Regions from separate parts of the Psychrobacter sp. van23A genome, predicted to be linked through region 2. Evidence: riboswitches for the same ligand, from Rfam matches in the RefSeq annotation. Region 2 holds a riboswitch; the other holds the start of a gene.
What was found. A riboswitch is a leader RNA that binds a small molecule or an ion and turns the genes downstream of it on or off. The one in region 2 is predicted to bind thiamine pyrophosphate.
Positions count from the first base shown of each region.

Region 1: linked by a shared signal. The riboswitch ahead of thiC (phosphomethylpyrimidine synthase ThiC) and the one ahead of RAH45_RS11610 (ABC transporter substrate-binding protein) in region 2 are both predicted to bind thiamine pyrophosphate.

Region 1 is NZ_CP132595.1:118,342-122,836, reverse strand. It holds gene argH (argininosuccinate lyase) at 1-971, shown strand, start outside; gene RAH45_RS00525 (oxidative damage protection protein) at 1,315-1,605, shown strand; TPP riboswitch at 1,774-1,896, shown strand; gene thiC (phosphomethylpyrimidine synthase ThiC) at 2,159-4,138, shown strand; gene RAH45_RS00515 (fructose bisphosphate aldolase) at 4,225-4,495, opposite strand, start outside.
Region 2 is NZ_CP132595.1:2,720,971-2,725,465, reverse strand. It holds gene RAH45_RS11615 (hypothetical protein) at 1-1,367, shown strand, start outside; gene RAH45_RS11610 (ABC transporter substrate-binding protein) at 1,565-2,461, opposite strand; TPP riboswitch at 2,613-2,730, opposite strand; gene RAH45_RS11605 (YbaN family protein) at 3,180-3,605, shown strand; gene RAH45_RS11600 (transcription antiterminator/RNA stability regulator CspE) at 3,887-4,096, shown strand; gene RAH45_RS11595 (YeiH family protein) at 4,294-4,495, opposite strand, start outside.

The sequences.
Region 1 (4,495 bases), 530 kb from region 2:
GTTTACTAGATTTAGCCGAACAGCATACCGACACCATTATGCCGGGCTTTACCCATTTGCAAACCGCGCAGCCAGTGAGCTTTGGTCATCACGTGATGGCATGGTTTGAGATGCTCTACCGCGATACCGAGCGTCTGGTCGATGCCCGTCGCCGTATCAATCAGATGCCGCTTGGTAGCGCTGCCCTTGCTGGCACGACCTTTCCAATCGATCGTACCATCACGGCCAAATTGCTAGGTTTTGAAGGTATTTGCCAAAACTCGCTCGATGCCGTCTCAGACCGTGATTTTGCCATTGAGTTTACCTCGGCAGCTTCTATTTTGATGATGCATATGTCGCGTATGAGCGAAGAGGTTATCCTATGGATGTCAGCGCAATTTAACTTTGTGCAAATACCAGATCGCTTCTGTACTGGCTCATCTATTATGCCGCAAAAGAAAAACCCTGACGTACCAGAGTTGGTACGCGGTAAAGCGGCGCGGGTTTTTGGCCAATTGATGACATTATTAAGCCTGATGAAAAGCCAGCCACTTGCCTATAATAAAGACAACCAAGAAGACAAAGAGCCGCTATTTGATTGCGTCGATACTTTGACGGGTTCGCTACTCGCTTTTGCTGATATGCTACCGAATATTACTCCGAATAAGGAAAACATGCGCGCTGCTACCATGAAAGGCTATGCAACGGCGACTGACCTAGCCGATTATTTGGTACGCCAAGGGGTGGCATTCCGTGATGCCCATGAAGTGGTCGGCAATGCCGTTGCTTTGGGCATTCGTGAGGGCGTTGATTTAAATGACTTATCACTGGCACAGCTTCAGCAATTTAGCGACGCCATTGGTGATGATGTCTTTGACTTCTTAACGTTAGAAGGCTCATTGGCTGCTCGTGACCACTTAGGTGGCACCGCGCCAAATCAAGTCAAACAGGCGGTGGTTAATGGACGTGCGCGCCTAAAATCGTTTGCTTAAAAGCCTTTTTTAAAGCTGAAGCTAGCAATAAAACTGTGCTTTAAAACTAGCGCTTTTCTCTAACACCCGCCATTGTGCGGGTGTTTTTTTGTCATGCCTGATTTTGCCAGCACTGGATATAGTCAAGGAATTTTAAAATCGCTACAAGGCGATCTACCGCAGATAGTACACTGAGTACATCTAGGGCGAGCAACACCGTAGCGGTTTAAAAGTACGCCGACTATAGATTTGATGTTACCTTCTCTACACCTGATACGCTTTGCTAAATCGTGCAAGCGCGTTATGATAGATTACCAATATTCGACACGATAATTTAATACCACTAATTAATGAGGATTGCCTGATGACTGAGACTTTTAATCCACAAGCCAATACCGTATTTTGCCGCAAATATAAGCAGGAATTGCCAAAAATGCCGCATCCGCCATTTCCTAATAAAAAAGGTCAAGAGCTACAAGAAACCGTTTCTGACAAAGCTTGGAAAGAATGGCTTGAGCAGCAAACCATGCTGATTAACGAAAACCATCTCAGCATGATGGACCCTGAAGCCAAAAAGTTCTTAACTGAGCAACGCGAGAAGTTTTTGGACAATGAAGTCTACGAGCGCGCGCAAGGTTGGACACCAGAAAAATAATACGCACGGTGATTTTATTAATTAAAAAGAATGTCATTAATTGAAAAGCTGTCATTGATTAAAAGACAGTGATTACATTAATAACAGCAAGATTGCCTCTCTACTAACAAACGGCAAATGACTAGGCATCATCCCTATAGTTTGTTAGTATGAGACTGATTTACAACACTGACAGACTCGGGGTGCGGTGTATGACAAGCTTAGTTTAAGCTATTTCATACATTCGCTGAGAGATCACCCGCCGAACCTGATGCGGTTAGTACCGACGCAGGGAAGTCTTAAGACTATGTTTTATATACAAAGGGCGCGCAGAAATGCCTTTTTATTATTGCTCATACTTCATGTGCTAGCGTTTTTACGCGGCCATGAGGAAAGCAATAAAAAGCGGCGCCTACCAATCATTTAACAACGGCATTAGATTCATTTTCAATGAAAGTTGAATTTAATAATAGTGCAGACGTTTAATGATTGAATTTGTCTATCTTGCATCGTCTTGCCCCGCAGCTACTGGCGGTGTTGCTTTTATTCAAAAACCAACACGCTAGGACAGCATATGAACCTCACACAAAATACTTCAACTCCTATTGCCAAAACTTCTGACAAAAAAGCCGACGCTCTAAAAACGCCTGCCCATCGTACCGCAAATGATGCGCGTTTTGAAGAAGACGCTCGCGACTTACACCGCATCTTACCAGCTTCTAAAAAAGTCTATATCGGGGGCTCACGGCCCGATATCCAAGTACCGATGCGCGAGATTACCCTTGACCCTACCCCTATCCAAGGGGTAAGCGAGTACGATTGGGAGCAAAACCCACCATTTTATGTCTACGACACCTCAGGCGTTTACACCGATCCCAATGTCGAGATCGATTTGACCAAAGGCTTACCAAAGCTGCGTGAAGGCTGGATTGCTGAGCGCGGCGATACTGAACAGTTAAAAGGTTTATCTAGCTCATACGGACAAGCGCGCGCCCGTGATATCAGTACTGCTAACTTAAGATTTGCGCATATTGATAGACCACGTCGCGCCTTAGTAGGAAAGAACGTCACGCAAATGCATTACGCGCGTCGCGGTATTATCACGCCTGAAATGGAATATATCGCCATTCGTGAGACGCAAAAGCAGCACGAACTGACCGATATGCGCCAACACGATGGCGAAAGCTTTGGTGCCAATACGCCAAAAATCATCACCCCTGAGTTTGTCCGCAGCGAAGTTGCCGCAGGCCGCGCCATTATCCCCAATAATATCAATCACCCTGAATCTGAGCCGATGATTATCGGGCGTAATTTTTTAGTGAAAATTAACGCCAATATCGGCAATTCAGCGCTCGGCTCATCTATCGATGAAGAAGTATCAAAAATGACCTGGGCAACGCGCTGGGGCGCCGATACCATTATGGATTTATCGACCGGCAATCATATCCATGAAACCCGTGAATGGTTGATTCGTAACTCACCAGTGCCAATTGGTACGGTGCCGATTTATCAAGCCTTAGAGAAAGTCGATGGCGTTGCCGAAGACTTAACGTGGGAGATATTCCGCGATACCTTGATTGAGCAAGCCGAGCAAGGCGTTGATTACTTTACCATTCACGCTGGCGTACTGCTACGTTATGTACCGCTAACCGCCAATCGCTTGACGGGCATCGTCTCGCGTGGCGGCTCTATCATGGCGCAGTGGTGTTTGGCCCATCATAAAGAGAGCTTTTTATACACGCATTTTGAAGATATCTGCGAGATTATGAAGCAGTATGATGTGGCATTTAGCTTAGGCGATGGCTTACGTCCGGGCTGTTTGCAAGATGCCAATGATGAAGCGCAATTTGGTGAGCTACGTACCCTAGGTGAGTTGACGCAAGTCGCATGGAAGCATGATGTACAGGTGATGATTGAAGGCCCTGGACACGTGGCGATGAACCGTATTAAAGAAAATATGGACTTGCAGCTTGAGCTATGTAGCGACGCACCTTTTTATACTTTAGGGCCATTAACCACTGATATTGCGCCTGGTTATGACCATATCACCAGTGCCATTGGCGCAGCGATGATTGGCTGGTTTGGCACGGCGATGCTCTGTTACGTAACACCAAAAGAGCATCTCGGTTTGCCCAATAAAAAGGACGTCAAGGACGGTATCATCACTTATAAAATCGCCGCTCATGCTGCCGACCTTGCTAAAGGCCATCCGGGCGCACAAGCACGTGATAATGCCTTGTCCAAAGCGCGTTTTGAGTTCCGCTGGGATGATCAGTTTAATCTGGCGCTTGACCCTGATACGGCGCGTGAATATCATGACGAAACACTGCCAAAAGATGCGCACAAGTCTGCGCACTTTTGCTCAATGTGCGGACCGAAGTTTTGCTCGATGAAAATCACTCAAAACGTGCGCGAGTATGCTAAAGGTTTAGATGCAAAAGAAAACGGCGTTCAGGCTACTAGTGCGATGAGCCGCGCTGATATTAAAAAAGGCATGGACGAGATGACGCAAAAATATCATGCCGAGGGTCGCCAGTTGTATAAAGAGGTTTAAGCGATTAACGTTAATCCTTAATTCATAAAAAAGCGCTACTCATAAGTAGCGCTTTTTATTGCAAACAGTTTTATCTTTATAGTAGATTAAACCTTTGACGCTTCGTAAATCTCTTTAATAGAAGTATTAATCGTATCAGCAAACTCTGCGTCGCTTTGTTGCTTATTTAAGCCTTCGGTAAAAGCGCGCGAGAAGCTCGCAATCATACCGGGGTTTTGTTTAAGCTTTTCACAGGCGTCATGACGACTGTAACCGCCTGATAGCGCAACCACTTTGAGCACTTTTGGGTGATCAATCAGCTCTTGATAAAATCCGTCTTCTTCAGGCAAAGTCAGTTTTAGCATCACTTGATGATCA
Region 2 (4,495 bases):
AGTTAATTTATGAATTAAAAGCATATCTTAATACTAGTAGAGATCTTTATTTATCGACTGTAATAGAAAGGTTTTTTTGTGAAATTGATATAGTGTTTTCAGGTATAAGGTTTCCAACTAGAGATAGCAAAGATAGTTTTGATTATTTTAAGACATTAAGAATGTTCAAAGGAATACACTTTGTTAATTGTGAATTTTACCTAGATAATTTATATATAAAAAATATAAGTTTTTTCTTTCAAAACTGTTACTTCAATAGCAACTTTACAATCCATCCAATAACACTGTTAGATAATGATATTGACTCATTATTCTCTGAATGCACTTTTGATGGGTGGACACGAGTCATCCCAACTGATGATAATGACTCTGTCGAAAATACTTTATTTTCAGGCTGTGTATTTAATAGTAATTTAACTATCTGCGACATGAGTATTAGTGCAGATATATTCGATTGTGAAGAAGATGCAAAAAGTAGAATTTCGAACTTGACAATTTTATCAAGTGTTTTTAAGTCTAGTTTGAAGTTAAATTTAATGAAAATAAATAAGCTTTGTATCGAAGATACTGAATTTGAATCTAAATTTGAAATAAAAAATAGTGTAATTAATATTTTGGAGTTTAGAAACTCTAATGTAGAAAAAGTATTTGACTCATTTGAAAGTGAGTTTGAGAAGTCTTATTTCTATAAAAGTATTTTTAATGGCTTTGCTGGATTTGAAGGAGTCAAGTTTGGAGCAGTTGATAAAAACACAGAAGAATATCAGGCTAAATTTATATATACCACTTTTATGAGTTTCTCTAACTTTAGAAACACTAAGTTCCTATCAGGTCTGGATTTTGAAAATTCTAATTTAAAAGAACAGCCCAATTTTTTAAAAACTATAATCAGCCCAAAAAATACTAATCGAGAAACATTTAGAATTATTAAAAAGTCTTTCGACGATGTTGGCAACCAACTGGAAGCGAATAGATTTTTTGTTGAAGAAATGAACGCATACAGCAAGGAACTAATAGCTTCAGATGGTAATTATTCAGAAAAAATAGTTTTTTTTACTAATTATATAACCTCTAGCTTTGGAAGAAGCTATATAAGGCCATTTTTATTATTAGTATTATCTTTATGCTTTTACGTAGGTTCTTATGAATTCTATGTAGCATGGTACCAGAGTAATATATATATTCTTCCTGAACCTATTCACACTATAGCCAAGTATCTAAATGATGGTGCTAAAAGTTTTTTACCTTTTTCTAGGTTTATACAAGAAAGAAGGGGGTTTGAATTTATTAGTTTAATTTTTTATGTATTATTCGCTATATTAACTTGGCAGATAATCGTAGCAGTTAAACGACATACTCAACGTTAAGGAACACCATGAACCATCTCACCGTTGGACAACGCGCGCCTTTAAGCAATCTTGCTATTGACGATACCGTACCAATAACGCTTAAGTTCACCCGTCAAAGCCCGATATCAGCTGTTTTGCACTAACTCAGCTTCACTCAAAAAAACCGCCACAGCAACCACGATGGCGGTTTTTTATTACTCAAACTATTTTAACGCCTACAGCGCCCACAGCGATTGATATTGCTCATCAGTCAACGTCACAATATCGATCTCGGCCAGCATCTCGCGCAGCTCTTGCCACTTACTCGCATCAGGCTTGATAGGCGTGATCAATCTACCTAGCGTATTATCGATAATCGCATCCATCAAGGCATCTGCGTCGGTTTGACTATAGTCATAATACATGCGGCGCGCAGACTTAGGCTCACTTTTACAGTGTTCTGTCATTTGATTGGTCACTTGGATAAAGGTATCTATCGCGTCTTTTTTCGCGCTATAAGTCTCATCAGTCGTGAGGATTTCTAACGCCGAAAAATTCGGATAAGGGGACAGATGCTGATCGATAAACGTAAAGTCTAAACCTTCATGAGTCGCCTCAACCCCTTCAAAGTTATAAAAGCACAGCCATGCACCATCGAGACTTAGGTCTTCTTGCAGGTTTTTTATATGGTAGAAGTCTTTTTGTACAAAGGTCACATTATCACGGCTGATACTAAAGCCGTTTTTCTTGGCATAGCGGGCTAATATCTCAAAGCCAATGCGATTGGTTTTTTCTTCAGCCGCTGGGGTACAAACGCGAATCGGTTGATTGTTCTTGAGCTTATCCATGCTGGATTGCTGCATCAATATGCCGCCATCGGTCTCAAAAAAACAGCCAAGCGCACGCAGATTAGGCGCGTAATGCTCAAACAGATGAATTGGCTCATTCACATGCAGATCGATGCTTTGATTTTGCAATTCAGCAAAGCCATCATAGTGGTCATCAGGCTCAATGATGGTGATATCTAGCCCTGCTTGCTCATACGCGCCTGTGGTCACACCCGCGATAAAGGGCAGGTGATCAGGGTTCAAAAACCATTCGAGGGTGAGGGTCAGTTTGGTGGTTGACTGCATGGTTGTTTCCTTTTTAATGATAGAAAACAATCAGACTGATGCTGTTTAAATAAAACAAAAAAGGTAAAACAAGAAAGGCAAAATCTCAACATGTAAGGCGCTATCAGATCAGCGCGTCAGGTAGAGGTTTCTCTTATTCATAGACTGCTTAGGGTCTGTCATGCTTGTTTCCTACGTCAGTGCTAACTGCTTCAGGTTCACGGGTGTCTCTCAGCGATGGTTTTAACAATCGTTACAAGGTTAAAAGCAAAGCACCCCGACAAGATTGAGTGGTGCTGCATTATTTTTGATCAGTACTGCTCATGAATCCGTACTGCTAATGACTATTATCGATAGCTACTGCATTATCATAGACGACTTGTAAGCGGTGATGCAAGCGTATCAGGAATGACAATGAAAGGTGATGACTGACGCTCGTTAACCGTCCTTTATAACAGTTCTCATTTGTGACGGCTTTTTATAAGCGCTTTCAATCTTATAGGCGCTTTCAATCGACGTGTTAATAGAAGAGCGCACTATCTGTAATTGGTACTTACCCAATCACTAACCAAACATACCGATTGATAGCAAAACCCTCATAAAAATAGTCTTGTAGCATATCTCCTCATACGGCATCCTTAGTGAGTTCTATAAGCCGCCGTCTTTGTCATAAATTTGCCGGCCAAAACCTGATTATCTGACACTATCCAACGATATCCACTATCCAACGACATCCTTTATGAGCCAAAAAAAGCACTTCTACTACCGCCCAAAGACCAATCAACACAATAGCCCAGCGGTGCGTTGGGCATTTTTGATATTTGGTTGGATATTTTTTGTCTTGGGAATTATTGGCGCATTATTACCCGTGATGCCGACCGCGCCTTTTATCTTATTAGCAGCAGGTTGCTGGGCACGAAGCTCACGACGCTTTCATTTTTGGCTGATTAATCACAAGTATTTTGGTAAGTTTGTTCGCGATTGGGAAGAGCGCCGCGCTGTTCCGCTATATGCCAAGTGGTTAGCCACGATTATGATGTCTATATCGACGGCGATGTTATTTTATCGCTTGCCAGCCGATACGCTATGGGTAGCGTGGCTAGTTGCAGCGGTATGTAGTAGCGTCGCTATATATTTATTTCGTTTGCCAAATGCCTATACTTAGCGGTTAAATGCTTAAAATTTTTGTTAAGTATCTAAAAATAAAGCAAATAAGTGCAAAAAATAGCCAATAATTGCGCTTTGTTACACTAAAGATAAGATAAGGCTTGCGATACTGCGCTAGGCCACCTATAATACTTCCAAGCTTAAGAGCAGTTCTGCACCAAATCATTACCTCGTAGTATTAGTTATAATCCTTCGTTTTAATATTTATCGTTCAGTAGCTATTTGCAAGCGTTATCGGCCAATTAGGCCAAAAATAAATTAAATATCAGGGTTATGACTATGTCAGACGTTCAAAAAGGTACAGTTAAGTGGTTCAACGAAGCTAAAGGCTTTGGTTTCATCGCTCCAGAAAATGGCGCAGACGTTTTTGCTCATTACAGCGAAATCACTGGTTCAGGTTTTAAAACTTTGGCTGAAGGCCAAGAAGTTGAGTTCACTGTAACTCAAGGCCAAAAAGGCCCACAAGCACATAACATCGTTGCTATCTAATTCGTCTTTATAGACAACTAGAGCAAGATGAATAAAAAAACGAGCCTTAGGGTTCGTTTTTTTTCGCCTATTATTTATGTTTATTGCTTTTGATAAATAAATAGTAAAGTGTTGAATAAAGTCTTAGGACAACAATGCCGACGATTATAGGAATAATCGTCGGCATTGTTAGTTTTATTGGTGCGTTAATAGCTTTTTTATAGTGAAGCGATGCCAATATTGATCAAGCCGCCACCGATAATTAACCAAGTAAACATAATGGCACCGAGTATCAATGGTTTGACGCCAGCTTGTTTAATGGCACTCATATGCGTGGTCAAACCAAGGGCAAACATTGCCATCGTCAATAACACATCATCAAGCATGACCATACTGTGTTCAAAGCTTGCCGTCATCGGT